3 regions of the Agrobacterium burrii genome follow, and region 1 is predicted to be linked to each of the others. Evidence: riboswitches for the same ligand, from Rfam matches in the RefSeq annotation. Region 1 holds a riboswitch; each other region holds the start of a gene.
The links. Region 1 has a riboswitch for thiamine pyrophosphate ahead of thiB (thiamine ABC transporter substrate binding subunit). Riboswitches for the same ligand answer to the same signal wherever they lie in the genome.

Region 1 (5,525 bases):
CCTGGCCCGATGTGGAGCGGCAGCCATACCCGGCCGCAAAGGCCGTGACCGATGGCGAGATTGCGGTCTCCGAGGCCTTAGCTCGCGGCGCCCGTTCGCTGCTGCTGGTTGGCGCACTTGGGGGAGAAAGAAGCGACCACGCGCTTCAGCACCTTCTGTACGCTGTGGCGCTCGCCGAACGGGGTATCGAGGTAACGCTGACGTCAGGTGAAGAGGAGGCCCGGCCGCTGCTTCCCGGTTCGCTGGATGTCGATCTGCCGCCCGCTTCACTGTTTTCGGTGGCCGGTTTTACCGCCCTTGCGGGGCTTGATATCGGCAATGTGCGTTATCCGCTCGTGGATTTTGCGCTTGCTTTCGGTTCCTCCCGCACTATTTCCAATGTCGCAAATGGCGGCCCTGTGCATTTTTCGCTGAAAAGCGGCAAAGCCATCGTGCTCGCTCGCCCCTATGATCTGACCGGAGCCTGACACCTTGGCACCCCCTATTTTGAAACTCGACGACATCAAGCTGACGTTCGGCGTAACCCCGCTGCTCGACGGCGCCAATTTTCAGGTGGAGCCGGGCGACCGCATCTGCCTTGTCGGGCGCAACGGTTCGGGCAAGTCGACCCTGATGAAGATTGCTGCCGGTCTGGTCGAGGCGCAGTCGGGCGAGGTTTTCCGCCATCCTTCCGCTACCATCCGTTATCTGGAGCAGTCGCCTGATTTTGCCGGTTACGATACCGTTCAGGCCTATGCCGAAGCGGGGCTTGGTCCCGGCGATGATCCCTATCGTGTGACTTATCTGCTTGAGCATCTGGGGCTGACGGGACAGGAAAATCCGGCAAGCCTTTCCGGCGGCGAAGCGCGGCGTGTGGCCCTTGCCCGCGTCATGGCGCCGGAACCCGATATTCTGATGCTGGACGAACCGACCAACCATCTGGACCTGCCGACCATCGAATGGCTCGAAAGCGAATTGCAGCAGACGCGCAGCGCGCTGGTGCTGATTTCGCACGACCGGCGTTTTCTGGAGAAGGTCTCGACTTCGACCGTGTGGCTCGATCGCGGCCAGTCCCGCCGTCTCAATCGCGGTTTTGCGCATTTCGAGGAATGGCGCGACAAGGTTCTGGAAGAGGAAGAGCTGGAGCAGCACAAGCTCGGCAAGGCGATCGAGCGCGAAGAACACTGGATGCGTTATGGCGTGACCGCGCGGCGCAAGCGCAATATGCGCCGCGTCGGCGAGCTTCAGGCCATGCGCGCGGATTATCGCGGCCACAAGGTGCCGCAGGGTTCGGTGCAGGCGACCGTCACCGAAGGGCGCGAGTCGGGCAAGCTGGTCATCGAGGCCGAGGCCATCACCAAGTCTTACGGCGAGCGGGTCATCATCGCGCCGTTTTCTCTGCGGGTGCATCGCGGCGATTGCATTGGCCTTGTCGGCCCGAATGGCGCCGGAAAAACCACGCTTTTGAAGATGCTGACCGGCGAGCTTCAGCCCGATAGCGGCACGGTGAAGCTCGGTACCAATCTGGAGATCGCGACGCTTGACCAGAAGCGCGAGGATCTCAATCCAACCGAAACGCTTGCGCATTACCTGACCGATGGCCGGGGTGACAACCTGCTGGTCAATGGCGAAGTGAAGCATGTGACGGGCTACATGAAGGATTTCCTGTTCCAGCCGGAACAGGCCCGCACGCCGATCCGCAACCTTTCCGGCGGCGAGCGCGCCCGGCTTATTCTGGCGCGCATTCTGGCGCGGCCGACCAACCTTCTGATCCTCGACGAGCCGACCAACGATCTCGATATCGAAACGCTCGATCTGTTGCAGGAAATCGTTGCGGGTTTTTCCGGCACTGTCATCCTCGTCAGCCATGACCGCGATTTCCTCGACCGCACCGTCACCTCCACCATCGCACCCGCCAATCCGGACCAGCCGGACGGACGCTGGATCGAATATGCCGGCGGTTATTCTGATATGATGGCGCAGCGCAAGGGTGCTGCGGAGGAAAAACGCAAGGCTGAGAGGCAGGAAAAGGCGAAGGCCACACCTTCCACTTCCGCTACGCAGGATACGTCGAAGGCCAAGGGCAAGCTCTCCTTCAAGCAGAAATTCGCGCTCGAAAATCTGCCGAAGGAGATGGAAAAGACGCAGGGCGAAATCGCAAAACGCGAGCAGCGTATGGCTGATCCCAACCTCTTCGCCAAGGACCCGGCCGTTTTCAACACGCTGGCGCAGGAAATGACCAAGCTGCGCGAAAAGCTGGAGACCATGGAAGAGGAATGGCTGGAGCTGGAGATGCTGCGCGAGGAAATGGAAGGCTGATTGCGACGGGGTTTCTTGAACGAGGCGTCATCCGCCTTTGACAGGACGGCAAAATTGCCGTTTCCTGTGCCGGTTCGGAGGAGTTCAAAAAATGCGCATGATCTTCGTCAACCTGCCCGTCAAGAATATCGAGACATCGAAAAGCTTCTTCACGGCGCTCGGTTTCAGCTTCAATCCGGAATATTCTGACGATCGCACGCTCTGCATGATCGTGGAGGAAAACATCTTCGTGATGCTGCTTCAGGAAGAGCGTTTTCGCGATTTCATCAATGGCGACATTGCCGATGCGAAGCAGAGTACGGAAGTGCTGACCTGTCTTTCCGCCGGAAGCCGCGAGGAAATCGACCGGATGATCGCAACCGCGCTCGCCTCCGGCGGCAGCAGCTGGAAACCCGTTCAGGATCACGGCTTCATGTATGCCGGCAGTTTTCAGGATCCGGACGGTCACGTCTGGGAACTGGTGCATATGACGGCGCAGGGTTGACCGCAGCCATCTTGCCAATCCCTGACGGCGGGACTACATCATCATCATGATCTAACGGGGTGTCTTTTGTGCTTGCGTGCAAAAGGCTGAGAGGCTTGCCAACCCGAAGAACCTGATCCGGTTCATACCGGCGGAGGGATTAGACGGCTTCAAGGCAGGCGGCTATTTCCCTTTTTGTTTTGAGGAGATACCCGTGCGCCGTCGTCTTTTCCTGAATTCCATCGTTGCCGTTTCGCTGTTTCTGCCCGCTCTTGCCACCGCGCAGGATCGACAGGAACTCACCGTCTATACCTATGAAAGCTTCGTTTCCGAATGGGGTCCCGGTCCCAAAGTGAAAGAAGCCTTCGAGAAGGTTTGCAACTGCACGGTCAATTTCGTCGGTGTGGCGGATGGCGTGGCACTGCTGAACCGCCTGAAGCTGGAAGGTGCGGGGTCCAAGGCGGATGTGGTGCTCGGTCTCGATACCAACCTTGTCGCGGAAGCGAAGCAGACCGGCCTTTTCGATGTCAGTGGCATCGATGCATCGGCGGCCAAGGTGCCGGGCGGTTACAAGGATGATGTTTTCGTCCCTTACGACTACGGTCATTTCGCAGTCATCTATGACACGCAGACGATAAAAAATCCGCCGACGAGCCTGAAGGAACTGGTGGAAGGCGACCCTTCGCAGAAGATCGCCATTCAGGACCCGCGAACCTCCACGCCGGGCCTTGGTCTGCTGCTGTGGGTAAAATCCGTTTACGGCGACAAGGCCCCGGAGGCTTGGGCCAAGCTCCGGAAACGCATTCTCACCGTAACGCCGGGCTGGTCGGAATCCTATGGTCTCTTCACCAAGGGTGAGGTGCCGATGGTGCTTTCCTACACCACCTCGCCCGCTTATCACATGGTTGCGGAAAAGACGGATCGTTATCAGGCAGCCTCCTTCTCGGAGGGGCATTACATCCAGATCGAAGTGTCCGGCCTGCTCAAAAACGCGCCGCACAAAGAATTGGCGAAGCAGTTTCTTGCTTTCACGCTCACATCAGGTTTTCAGGACGCCATTCCGGAAAACAACTGGATGATGCCGGTTGCGGCAACGTCCAAGCCGTTGCCCGAGGCGTTTTCCAAACTCGTCGTGCCTGCCAAGACCTTCCTGATGGACCCGGAAGAGGTGGCGAAGAACCGCAAGGCGTGGATCGACGAATGGCTTGCGGCCATGAGCATGAATTGACGAAGAGGCGCACCCGCGCATGATGCTGCGTCGCGATTACCGACGGTCGATTATTTTTGGGACGGTGGCCTTTGCCGCCGTTTTCCTGTTCATGGCGCTCGGCGTTGCTGCTCTTTTGTCTTTCGATGCCGGCGTATCCGCTGCGGGCATCATGGATGCCTATACGCTGCGTATTCTGCGTTTCACGCTGTATCAGGCAACGCTTTCCACCTTTCTTTCGATTGGTCTCGGCCTGCCGGTGGCGATGGCGCTTGCGCGTCGACGCGACTTTCCGGGGCGGATATGGATCATCCGGCTGATGGCGGTGCCGATGGGTTTGCCTGTCATCGTCGGCGCCTTCGGCATCATCGCCATCTGGGGCAGGCAGGGCGTCTTGAATACGGCTCTTGTTTTTGCCGGCGCGGAGCAACCCTCCAGCATTTACGGCCTTTCCGGGATTCTTATTGCCCATGTGTTCTTCAATCTGCCGCTTTGCGTGCGGTTGATGCTGGCCGGGCTGGAACGTATTCCGGGCGAATATTGGCGCATTGCGGCGAGCCTTGGCATGGGACCGATTTCGACTTTCCGCTTCATCGAATGGCCGGCGATTTCACGGCTTGTTCCCGGCATTGCCGGCCTTGTCTTCATGCTGTGTGCCACCAGCTTTACGCTGGTGCTTCTCTTGGGTGGCGGACCGGCGGCTACGACGCTGGAGGTGGCGATCTATCAGGCGTTACGGTTCGATTTCGATCCGCAGCGGGCGATCGCGCTTTCGGTTCTGCAGATTGTCCTGACCGGGGCTTTGCTCGGCCTTCTTGCCTTTCTGCCATCGCCGGAAGCAGAGATAGCCTCGCTTGGGCGTCCCCTTCGCCGTTTCGATGGCAAAAGTACCGGTGCACGCCTTTGGGATGGGGCGGCAATCATTCTTGCGGTTTTGCTGATTGGACTGCCGTTGGTCGCGACAACCGTCTCAGGCTTTGGGGCCGATCTACCGCGCCTTTTGTCTGCGCCGATCTTCCTGCGCGCGGCGGCGACCAGCCTTGCCATCGCCGCGCTCTCCGCAACTCTCGTCGTGCTCTGCTGTTTTGCGATCATCAGTGCCCGTCAGGCCGTTGGTTCACGGCGGCAGGCGGCTCGGCCCTTGCGCTTTCTGTCCGCCACGCTCGGCGCGGGGTCTTCGCTTGTACTGCTGGTGCCGCCTGTTGTGCTCGGAAGCGGATGGTTTCTGCTGTTGCGGCCCTTCGGTGACGTCAGCTTTTATGCGCCGGTTCTCGTGGCGATCGTCAATATGCTGATGGCGCTGCCGCTTGCCATGCGGGTATTGGAGCCGGCCTTTACCAGCCATTTTCTGCGCACCGGCCGGCTCTCCGCCAGTCTCGGGCTTCAGGGGTTGACGCGGCTACGATTTGCCGATCTGCCGGTTCTGTGGCGGCCTTCGGTTATGGCGTTTTCCTTTGCCATGGCGCTGTCGCTTGGTGATCTCGGGGCGGTTGCCCTGTTCGGGTCGGAAAATTTCATCACCTTGCCATGGCTGGTTTACAGCAATATGGGCAGTTA
Region 2 (5,525 bases), on a different contig from region 1:
GAGCAAATTCCAGCCGGGATGGCGAGTAGTCGCAATGTACGGGATCGACGATCCACGGCTTGCCGGATGCATTGGCGATCTCGATTGCCAGCCGGATGACCTTGCGCCGCTCGGCATCCAGCGTGCCAAGATTGACGGTCAATGCATCCGCCTTGGTGACAAAGCTCTCGATTTCTTCCAGAGAAGTGGTCATTGAGGGAATGCCGCCGATGACGGTGATGCCGTCGGCGGTGAATTTCTGCACCACGGTGTTCATCAGGCAATGCACGCGCGGGCGCGTCTTGCGCACCCGCTCCAGAATGTCGGCGGCTTTCGCCGCTGTCGGAAAAGTGCCGGTCATGGCTGCTGCAGCTCCACGGCGATATCGTCTGCCTTCGGTGCCTGCTTGATCAGCTGCATCTCCTGCATGAACGCACCGAAACGATCATAGCGGGTGCGATCAAGTGCGGCGGGACGCTTGGCGAAGCGCGGCAAAGTGTCGAAGAAGGCCTGCTTGTTCAGCGCGTCGTCAAGGTTCGGATAGGCCTTGATGAAAAGCTGCCAGGAGTCCTGCGGGTGATTGGTGATGAAGATCGCGGCCTGTTCCACGGCGGAGAGGAAACGCGGCAGGCGGCTGTCTTTTACGAGATCGCGATGGGTGACGAAGATCAGCTCGTCATAGGCCGGCACGCCATGTTCTTCCGGGAAGAAGGAGCGGCCCTCATGACCTTCGAGCTTCATCTGCGTCAGTTCGAAATTGCGGAAACCGCCGAGCGTCGCATCCACCTTGCCGGCGATCAGCGACGGCGAGAGCGAGAAATTGACGTTGATGAGTTCGACATCATCCTTCGTCAGGCCGTCCTTTTCCAGCATGCGCTTCAGCATCGCATCTTCAAAACCGGAAACGGAAAAGCCGACCTTCTTGCCCTTCAGGTCTTTCAGGCTTTTGATCGGCCCATCGGCAAGAACGGTGACGGTGTTCAGCGGGGTTTCGACCAGCGTGCCGAAACGCACGAGCGGCAGGCCGGCATCGTGATCGAGATAAAGGTTCGGCTGGTAATGCACGCCGATATCGGCCTGTTTTGCCGAAACGAGACGAGGCACGGCGGAAGGGTCGGCCGGCGGCACCAGTTCCACGTCCAGCCCGGCATCGGCAAACAGACCGCGTTCCCTGGCGATCACCATCGGCGCATGATCGGGGTTCACGAACCATTCGAGCAATACGGTAAGCTTGTCGGCTGCCTGTGATTGCATGGGGGCAAATGCGCCTGCTGCCGCGACGACGAGGGAAAGAAGCGTTCGTTTCATGGTGCCGAAAGTCTCCGTAAATATCTGAGAGGAATGGTATGTTCTGTTTCCTTGGCCCAGGGGGCCAGATTGGCGGTCGCCCGGTCGACGATGAGCCGCAGCAGCACCGCCATGACGGCAAGAATGGCCATGGCGGCAAACATCGTGTCGGTCTGCATGCGGGCATTGGACTGGATCATGACGAAACCGAGCCCGGCCGAAGCACCCACCCATTCGCCGATGACGGCGCCAAGCGGGGCGAGCGGGGCGGCGACCCTCAGCCCGGAAATGAGCGATGGCAGCGCCAGCGGCACGCGCAGCCGGGTGAGGATCTGCCAGTGGCTCGCCTCCGTCAGCGAGGCGGCGTCGAGAATGGCGCGATCCGTGCGGTTAAGGCCATCAGTGAAGGAGGAGGCGACGGGGAAGAAGATGATGATCGCCGTCATCACCACTTTCGAGGCCATGCCGAAACCGAACCAGAGCACGAGAATGGGGGCTAGCACGAAGACCGGGAAGGCCTGCAGCACCAGAACCATGGGCCAGACGAGGCGGCCAAGACGCGGGATGGCGGCGATGGTGAAGGCGACGAGAATGCCAGCCGTAACACCGGCCGCTAGGCCGAGCGCCATTTCGCCAAACGTTACCATGGCCTGCCCGAACAGGAAGCCGGGCTGACGCCAGAAGGCGGCGGCGACATCGGCGGGCGACGGCAGGATATAGCGCGGCGGCGCAAACAGCCATGTGCCTGCCTGCCACAGAAGCAGCAGGAGACCGATACCGTTCAATGCATGGGTGGCACGCATGAGCCGGACCTCAGACGCAAACGCACCATGTGCGAAGGACAGAAGGTTTCAGCATCATCATTCAGTCTCCAGATGTGACAATCACGGAGATCATGGCCAAGCGGAGAAGAGAAAGGGCAGCGCCTGAAGGGTGCGACAGTTTCCGTTCCTACGCCGGCATGACCCGGATCAGGTTCAAGGGTCCGGCTCATCGCCATCTCAGCACCGTGCGGTGCTCCCCTCGGAATGCGTCGGAAACTGTCGCTTTTTTAGCTGGCTGTCAACGGCTCAGATGCTGCGAAGCTGTTCAAACAGGGCGATATGGCTGCTATCGGCACGATAGAAAACCGCGGGCTGGCCGAGCGGCGCTTCGATGGTGACTTCGCGTCCGCCGGGATGGCGCGCGCCGCTCCACAGATGCACCCATTCGCCATTGCCCGGAAGATAGAGTGTGCGCTGCGTTTCGCCCGCTTTCCAGACCGGCGCAACCAGCATGTCGGCTCCATAGAGATAGCTGTCCTGAATGGCGTAGGTCTGCCGGTCGTCCTCATAATGCAGGAAAAGCGGACGTTGCACCGGCAGGCCAGTCTCAGCCGCCTCTGCGGAAAGCGATTTCAGATAGGGGGCGAGCGCGACATAGATCGCCGTCATGCGGGCGAAATGGGCAAGAACCGTGTCGTCCTGATCGATCTGGAGATTGTCGCGCGGGCGATTGCCCTCATGGGTGCGCATCACAGGCGTGAAGGCGGCCATTTCCGTCCAGCGCATGATGAGTTCCGCCGTCCTGACATTGCCGAACAGGCTGGTGTAACCGCCGATATCGGAATGGTGGTAGGCGTTACCCATGAGGCCGGAGGACAGCGCGCCGCAGATGACGGTGACGAGGCCGTCATGGCGGGAGAAATCCACCGACTGGTCACCGCCCCAGATCAGCGGGCAATGGGCCTGCACGCCGGTGAAGCCTGCGCGCATGAAGAACAGCGCCTCGCCGGTTTTGCCCCGGCTTTCGACGGCTTTCGCGTTAACCTCGGCCCAGAGGGTGGGCCAGGCATTGTGCATCAGCTTGGCGTCGACGCCGTTGGAAAGGTTGATATCGATCGGCAGATATTCGCCAAAATCGGCCATCCAGCCGGAAAGGCCGAAATCGAGCATGTTTTTGCCGATGATCTGTTCGGCAAACCAGTCGGCCGCGGCCGGATTGGTGAAATCCACCACGCCGCAGTCGAATTCACCGAAATCCACCAGCGCCGTCTTGCCGTCCGCATCCGTGGCGAAATAACCGGCTTCTTCGGCGACCGGGAACAGCGGGCCGTCAACGCAGAGATAGGGGTTCACATAGCCCAGGAAACGAATGTCGTGATCGGCAAGTTCGGCGATCTTCTGGCGCAGATGCGGGTAGCGGGTGTCATTGGCCTGCCAGTCCCAGAAGAGGCGCGCGCCGAAAGATGTCTGGCGCAGGCCCACCCAGTCCTCGCACCAGAGGCCGGAAACCTTCGTTCCGGCAGCACGGATTTTCTCCAGCCGGGCAAAGGAGCTGACGCCGTCCTTTAGCCCGATGATCGCGCCATTATAGATCCACTCCGGCAGTTCCGGCTGGCGTCCGAACCGCAGCGAGAGGGCGGAGACGATATCGGTGAAGGCATCGCCCGCGAAGAACTCGATCTTTTCCGGGATAGCCCATATTTCGATTTCGTGGAAATCGCCGTTGCGGAAATCGAAGACCGAATAGGCGCTGGTTTCCACATGCAGCGCGTATTTGCGCGACGAGAGGTAGGTCGGCTGCGGGTAGTTTGTGTTGTAATAATCGCCGCCCGCCTTGCCGCTGACATCGGCCTTGAAGGTAAGCTCCGAGGTCTTGTCGCGACCGACGCCGGGTTCGGAAGTCCAAAGCGGAAAACGCCGTCCGCGCATGTCAAAATAGGACATCTGCTCGCCGCCGCCCCAGACGTGCTCATCCGTTTCCGCGACGACGCGCAGCCACAGACGATTGATGGTTTCATCCAGCGCAGCCAGCCTGATAGCGTTGCCGTCCAGCGTCAGGCGAAGGCGCGGCGCCTGTCCGGGTGCGGAGGAAAGCGTAACGCTGTCGCCATTCAACTCGGCATGGCGCAGGGCAGTTCGCTCGATCACATAGTCCTCGATGTCGAAATTGCCGCGATACATATCCATCCGCTCGCGGCCAGAACCCGCGAAGAAGGCGGGATTGTCAGGCGAATGGGCAAGGATGGTACGGCCGCCGATTGCGAGCGTGAAGCCGTCTTTGGTCTTTTCGAATTGCATGACTGTACCTGTTTAACCCTTGAGACCGCCGGCGGTGAGGCCGGAGACAACCCGTTCCTGAAAGATGACGATCAGGATCGCGACCGGCACGATGCCAACCACCAGCGCCGCCGAAATGACCGGCCAGGGGAAAGCGAATTCACCCTGATAAAGCTGGATGCCGACGGGCAGGGTGCGAAGGGCCGGATTGGAATTGAAGGAAAGCGCCAGCAGGAACTCATCCCAGGCATTGACGAAGGCGAGAATGCCGGCGGTAAAAACGCCCGGTGCGCAGAGCGGCACCACCACCTTGAACAGCGCCCCGATGCGGGTGCAGCCATCGATCATGGCGGCATTTTCGAGATCGCGCGGGATACTTTCGAAGAAGGAGACCAGCATCAGGGTGCAGACCGGCAGCGACAGCACGGTGTAGGGCAGGATCAGCGCTGTCCAGCTGTTGAGCAGGTTGAGCGCCCGCATGATTTCGAACAGCGGCACCAGCAGCGTCACCAGCGGAAAGGTGGAAACGGCGATGATGAGTGAGAGGATCAGCGCCCGGTATTTGAGGTTGAGCCGCGCCAGCGCATAAGCCGCCAGCACCGAAATCAGAATGGTGAGCGCGGTCGAAAGCAGCGCCACCATGAAGCTGTTGAACAGGAACAGGTGCAGCGGCTGGTCGGAAAAGGCCTGCATGTAGTTGGCCAGCGTCGGCGTATGCGGAAACCAGGTGATCGGCTTGACCGTCAGTTCCGCTTCGGTTTTCAGCGAGGTGAACAAAATCCAGATCGCCGGAAACAGACCGTTGACCAGAAGGATGGAGGCCGCAATGAAGCGCAGCGGCTTGCCGGAAAAGAACGAGGACAGACCGGAATTTGCAACGGTGCTCATGGGATCAGTCCTTCGTCCTGATGATGCGGAGATAAACGGCGGTAACGCACATGGAGAGCGCAAACATCATGACCGCTAAGGCCGAGCCGTAACCGAGATCGAGGAAGGAAACGGTGTTCTGGTGGATATACATGGCAAGTGTCGTGGTGGATGTGCCGGGGCCGCCGCCGGTCATCATGTAAGGAATATCAAAGGTCTGCAGCGCCGTGATCGTGCGGAAGATGAGGGCGACGACAATCGAGGGCTTCAGAAGCGGCAGGGTGATTTCGAAGAACTGTCGGATTTTACCGGCACCATCCACATCCGCCGCCTCATAAAGCGAGCGCGGAA
Region 3 (5,525 bases), on a different contig from region 1:
CCAGCCATTCGAGATGGCTTGCCGCCAGTTCAAAATTGGCGCCGAGCTGGCGCAGCGTGTTGAAGGCATATTTGTGGAAGAAGCCGAAAGGCCTGTCGGCAACCTTTTCCACCTGAGCCGGAAATACGGCTGAAAAAGCCCTGACCGGATTGGTGGATGGCCGTCTTGAAAAATGAAACTTCAGCAGCCGTTCGGCCGTCTTGCGAATATGCGCCGGCGAGGCATTGCTGTCTGCGAATTTCGCAAATTCGGTGTAGGGCAGGAAGGGTGGATCAGTTTCGGCCAGATGATGCTGGAACAAGCCGTCGAAATCTTCACCTGACAGATGGAAAAAGCCGGCATTGTGGAAATAGTCGAGTTCCCGGTTCGCCAGGTCCAGCCGGTTGATGGCGACTGTGGTTTTGCCGTGTTCCTTCTGATAGCTCACCCCATGGGTATCGGGCATATAGAAGCTGTCCATCTCGATCAGGCAGATGCGGCCGCGCTCCAGTTGCGCTTCGATGTGGTTTTCCACCCGGTCAAAGATCGCAAGCTCGGTGGCGCGAACGCCATAAAGCGCTTCGAGATCTTCCAGCGGCACCTTGAAGAAGGTGAACTGGTCGCCCTCGAAATCCTGTGTGAGGGTGAAACCGAACATGGCTTCCGGCGGCAGGCCCTTGGCCGCCAGCACCTCGATCCACAAATCAATGTAGCAATTGGTTTCCGGCCACATCCTCTCGGAAGAATGGAGCGGATGTTGCACATAGTTTTTGGGATCGAGACCGGGGAAAATCTGCCGCATGGATAATCAGCCCCAGAGGGTTTCCACGACCTTTGCAGGCCATTTCTTCACATCCAGACCATGATGGGCAAACAGCGCCAGCGCGATGCGCTCAAGGCCGAAACCGACGCAGGCGGTATGGGCGACATCGCCGTTGGCGAGGTTGAGGCCCCATTTTTGGCCGAAGGCATCCTGATGATAGTTGAAGCTCATGCAGGCTGTCGGGTTGGTCGTCGATGTGACCGGGATCAGCAGTTCGAATTTGAGGTTCTGATCGCGCTGGTTGTTAGCGAGCATTTTGCCGGCACGGCCGAAGAAAGGATCGTTGGCGACATCGATGGTGACGTCGAGCCCGACCGCCTTCATCATCTCCACGCCGCGATCCATCCAGGTCTGGCGGAATTCGGTGACGTCGGAATCGGTGCCCATGCAAACATATTCGCGCATGCGGAAAAGCTGCTGGCGCGCCGGATCCTTGGAGGGCTCATGGCGGAAACAATAGGACTGGATGTCATAGAGACCGCCGCCGGCAGGTAGCGCGCCGCGCTTGGCGATTGTCGGATAAAGCGGATAGCAGGCCGCCGGCGTCAGCACGATGTCGGTGGCTTTCTGGTCCTTGGTCCAGTCTTCGCCCTCATCCATGGATTTCAGAAGGCTGACATGGTCAAGCTCGCAGCCGCAGAAGGAATGGACCGTGCCGGCCAGCTGCGGAAAGCTCTTCATGTAGCCGCTTTTTTCAAAATAGGCGCGGTTGATGCCGGGCGGAAAACGGATCGCTTCGGCGCCATCGGCGGCGCCCGTGCGGTCGATCAGCCGCTCGAATGCGGCAATCACGTCCTCGAACTGGCCACTGCGGCCATAAAGACCGTCCACACCGGTTTCAATCAGCAGGCCTTCTTCGAACAGTCGATCGAGGAACGATGTTTGCATGTCCATGGTCTTATCCCAAGAGGCTGGTGTCCTGCCTGTGAACCAGCAGGAGGTTGGCGGAATTGCCGAGAATACGGTCGTTGGAAATCATCAAACGGGCGGAATGTGCGTCGCGCAGATGCCGGCCGAGGCTGTAGGGCGTGCCGTTCTTGTAACCCATGATGCCGCAGACCAGCATGGCGTGATCGATGATCTCAAGAATGGTTTCCGAAGAGCAGATCTTCACATTGTTCATGGCGACGGCAAAGGCCATGGACATCAGCTTTTCGGCGTCACTCTTGGTGTCTTCGTAAGCCTTGATGCCGGCAATGATGTTGGATTTCACCACCTGCAGCTTGGTGGAAACCTCGGCAAGCCGGATCGCGCCGGGAGGAGCGGTGCCGGGCGACTTGCGTGCCGCGGCCCTGACAAAGGATTGCGCGCGCAGCACCGCATCCGACGCGATGCCGTACCAGACGGCGCTCCACAGAAGATGGGAGCTTGCGAGCATGGATTGCGCGGCGATTTCCGCAAAAGGTTTCGGGAAAATCTGCGCTGCGGGAGCTTCGCCACGAAACAGGAAACCGTCCGAACAGGTGCCGCGCATGCCGAGCGTATCCCAGATATGGGTCTTTTCGAGCGTATACTGGCTTTTCAGGAAAACGGTCATCACCTGATCGGCCGGCGCGGCATCCTTGTGGGCGCGCGAGGTGATGAGGATCGCATCGGCATTGCTGCCATAGGAAATGACGGTGGCGTCCTTTTCCAGCCGGCAAAATTCGCCCTCGACCTCGATCGCACAGATGGAATTGCGCAGATTGCCGCCAATGCCGCCCTCGGTGGTTGCGGAGCCGAGCAGAAGCTGTTCACCGGCGATGCGGCTCATGAAGCCCGCATGCCATGCGCTTGTCTCGCCATGTTCCACCAGGCTGGACAGCTTGATGTGGTGCATGGCGAAAATCATCGCCGTTGCCGAACAGGCCTGGCCAAGCCGCGCGCAGATATCGGCGATTTGCTGCAGGGATGCGCCTTCGCCGCCCAGCGAGGAGGGGACCTGGATGCCCAGCAGGCGTTCCTGCCGCAGCGCATCGACAGCTTCCTGCGGGAAGCTGCCGGTGACATCCACCTCGTCTGCATGTTTGGCGGCAATGGTCGCGACACGGCCCGCGCGCGCGGACAGCGTTTCATCCTGCGGCGCTACGGTCACGTTCATCAGGCTGCCTCTTTACCATCCAGAATGAGCTTAACGGTGTCTTCAATGGCCTTGATGCTGGCGAAGGACTTGCGGTTCAACAGATTGTCGGGAAACTCGATATCGAATGCTTCTTCGATGCCCAGCATCAATTGCACCGATGCAAAGGAAGAGAGGCCTGCCGCATAAAGATCTGCTTCATCTGCAATCGTATCGACGGGGGTGGGAAGCTGGCCGAATTTTGCCAGTATTTCACGAATAGTCGCATTCATTCCGACGGATCTCCAATGAAATTAACATTAGGAAGGTTTGTGCTTATCGTTATGTCGCAAACGATAATATTCACCTAAACCGTTAGGTTAATTACAACTAACGGCAGCATGCGCCATTCCCGCACCTTTGCCAAGCGTTGATCGGCGGCCTTGACAAAAGGCGGCCGGTGTTTTTTGCTGTGAGCCATTCACCAGGGGTGTCCCGTCAAGGGGCTGAGATTCTGCTTTCATGCGCAGTGACCCGTTGAACCTGATCCAGTTCATACTGGCGTAGGGACGGTGCAAAGACCGAAGGTCGGCTGGCGTGTGCAATGCGCTGTCGGCGCTGCGGTATTTTCCATCATTCCGGCTCGAACTGGGTCTCCACTGTCAAACTTTGGAGCCTCATGATGAATATCGCTGCCAAGACTATCCCGCTGTCGGTTACCACCGGACCGCATGCCGCCTCCACGAAAATCCATAAACCGGGAATCCTGCATCCGCATATTCGCGTGCCGATGCGCGAGATCGCGGTGCACCCGACGGCGGGCGAACCGCCGGTAACAGTCTATGATTCCTCCGGTCCCTACACCGATCCCACACATCCCGTTCTGATTGAAAAGGGTCTGCCGCGACTGCGTCACGACTGGGTCGTGGCACGCGGTGATGTCGAGGCTTACGAGGGCCGGCACGTTAAGCCGGAGGATAACGGCTTTGCCACCGGCGAGCGCCTGACCCCCGAATTTTCCGTGCGCCACCAGCCACTCAGGGCGACTGCCGGCAAAGCGGTGACACAGCTTGCCTATGCGCGGGCTGGCATCATCACACCGGAGATGGAATTCATCGCCATCCGCGAAAATCTCGGGCGCGAGGCGGCCAAGGAGAAGCTGGTGCGCGACGGCGAGAGTTTCGGCGCGCATATCCCTGATTACGTGACGGCGGAATTCGTTCGGCAGGAAGTGGCGTCGGGCCGGGCCATCATTCCCGCCAATATCAATCATTCGGAACTTGAGCCGATGATCATCGGCCGTAATTTTCTGGTGAAGATCAACGCCAATATAGGCAATTCCGCCGTTACGTCCTCCATGGCGGAAGAGGTGGAGAAGATGGTCTGGGCGATCCGCTGGGGTGCGGATACCGTCATGGACCTCTCGACCGGGCGCAACATTCACAATATCCGCGAATGGATCATCCGCAATTCGCCGGTGCCGATTGGCACGGTGCCGCTTTATCAGGCGCTGGAGAAGGTCAATGGCATTGCCGAAGACCTCAACTGGGAGGTGTTTCGCGATACGCTGATCGAACAGGCAGAGCAGGGTGTGGATTATTTCACCATCCATGCCGGCGTGCGGCTGCATTACATTCCGCTCACCGTCAACCGCGTTACCGGCATCGTCTCCCGCGGTGGGTCGATCATGGCCAAGTGGTGTCTGCATCATCATCGCGAAAGCTTCCTTTATGAGCATTTCGACGAGATTTGCGATATCTGCCGCGCCTATGACGTCTCCTTCTCGCTGGGCGATGGCTTGCGTCCCGGCTCGATTGCCGATGCCAACGACGTGGCGCAGTTTGCCGAGCTGGAAACGCTGGGGGAGCTGACGCAGATCGCCTGGGCCAAGGATTGCCAGGTGATGATCGAAGGCCCCGGCCATGTGCCGATGCACAAGATCAAGGAGAATATGGACAAACAGCTGAAGACCTGCGGCGAGGCGCCCTTCTATACGCTTGGGCCGCTGACCACCGATATCGCGCCCGGTTACGACCATATCACGTCAGGTATCGGGGCGGCGATGATCGGCTGGTTTGGCACGGCGATGCTTTGCTACGTCACGCCGAAGGAACATCTCGGCCTTCCTGATCGTAACGACGTGAAGGTCGGCGTCATCACCTACAAGATCGCCGCCCATGCTGCCGATCTTGCCAAGGGCCATCCGGCCGCACAGGTGCGGGACGATGCGTTGTCGCGCGCAAGGTTCGAGTTCCGCTGGGAAGATCAGTTCAACCTATCGCTCGACCCGGATACGGCTCGGTCCTTCCATGATGAGACCCTGCCGAAGGAGGCGCACAAGGTTGCGCATTTCTGCTCCATGTGCGGACCGAAATTCTGCTCGATGCGGATTTCCCATGATATCCGCGCCGAGGCGCAAAAGGAGGGACTGGAGGCGATGGCCGCCCGCTTCAAGGAAGGTGGCGAGCTTTATATGCCGCTTCCTACGCCTGCGAATGCCGAATAGGATGCGCGTCCTTGTCAAGGGAACGGGGGTCGCCGGATTGACGGCGGCCTTCGAACTGGCGCGGAGCGGCGTTGCTGTCGAGGTGTCGGAGCGCAATTCCGAGCTTTCTCGCGGGGCGTCGTTCTATGCGGGCGGCATGCTGGCGCCCTGGTGCGAGCGTGAAAGCGCGGAAGAAGCGG

Region 2: another riboswitch for thiamine pyrophosphate. It lies ahead of JZX89_RS21165 (ABC transporter permease); the one in region 1 lies ahead of thiB (thiamine ABC transporter substrate binding subunit).
Region 3: another riboswitch for thiamine pyrophosphate. It lies ahead of thiC (phosphomethylpyrimidine synthase ThiC); the one in region 1 lies ahead of thiB (thiamine ABC transporter substrate binding subunit).

What each region holds. Positions count from the first base shown of each region.
Region 1 covers NZ_JAFLNA010000010.1:195,605-201,129, forward strand. Annotated here, with positions in the region: gene JZX89_RS18920 (thiamine diphosphokinase) at 1-467, shown strand, start outside; gene JZX89_RS18925 (ABC-F family ATP-binding cassette domain-containing protein) at 472-2,298, shown strand; gene JZX89_RS18930 (VOC family protein) at 2,390-2,782, shown strand; TPP riboswitch at 2,828-2,938, shown strand; gene thiB (thiamine ABC transporter substrate binding subunit) at 2,976-3,989, shown strand; gene thiP (thiamine/thiamine pyrophosphate ABC transporter permease ThiP) at 4,009-5,525, shown strand, end outside.
Region 2 covers NZ_JAFLNA010000012.1:158,269-163,793, reverse strand. Annotated here, with positions in the region: gene JZX89_RS21175 (hydroxyethylthiazole kinase) at 1-340, opposite strand, end outside; gene JZX89_RS21170 (ABC transporter substrate-binding protein) at 337-1,287, opposite strand; gene JZX89_RS21165 (ABC transporter permease) at 1,284-2,069, opposite strand; TPP riboswitch at 2,198-2,300, opposite strand; gene JZX89_RS21160 (alpha-glucosidase) at 2,337-4,328, opposite strand; gene JZX89_RS21155 (carbohydrate ABC transporter permease) at 4,341-5,195, opposite strand; gene JZX89_RS21150 (carbohydrate ABC transporter permease) at 5,200-5,525, opposite strand, start outside.
Region 3 covers NZ_JAFLNA010000020.1:88,450-93,974, forward strand. Annotated here, with positions in the region: gene JZX89_RS26915 (DUF1839 family protein) at 1-781, opposite strand, end outside; gene JZX89_RS26920 (amino acid--[acyl-carrier-protein] ligase) at 788-1,696, opposite strand; gene JZX89_RS26925 (acyl-CoA dehydrogenase family protein) at 1,701-2,882, opposite strand; gene JZX89_RS26930 (acyl carrier protein) at 2,882-3,133, opposite strand; TPP riboswitch at 3,317-3,428, shown strand; gene thiC (phosphomethylpyrimidine synthase ThiC) at 3,523-5,346, shown strand; partial or broken gene thiO (glycine oxidase ThiO) at 5,348-5,525, shown strand, end outside.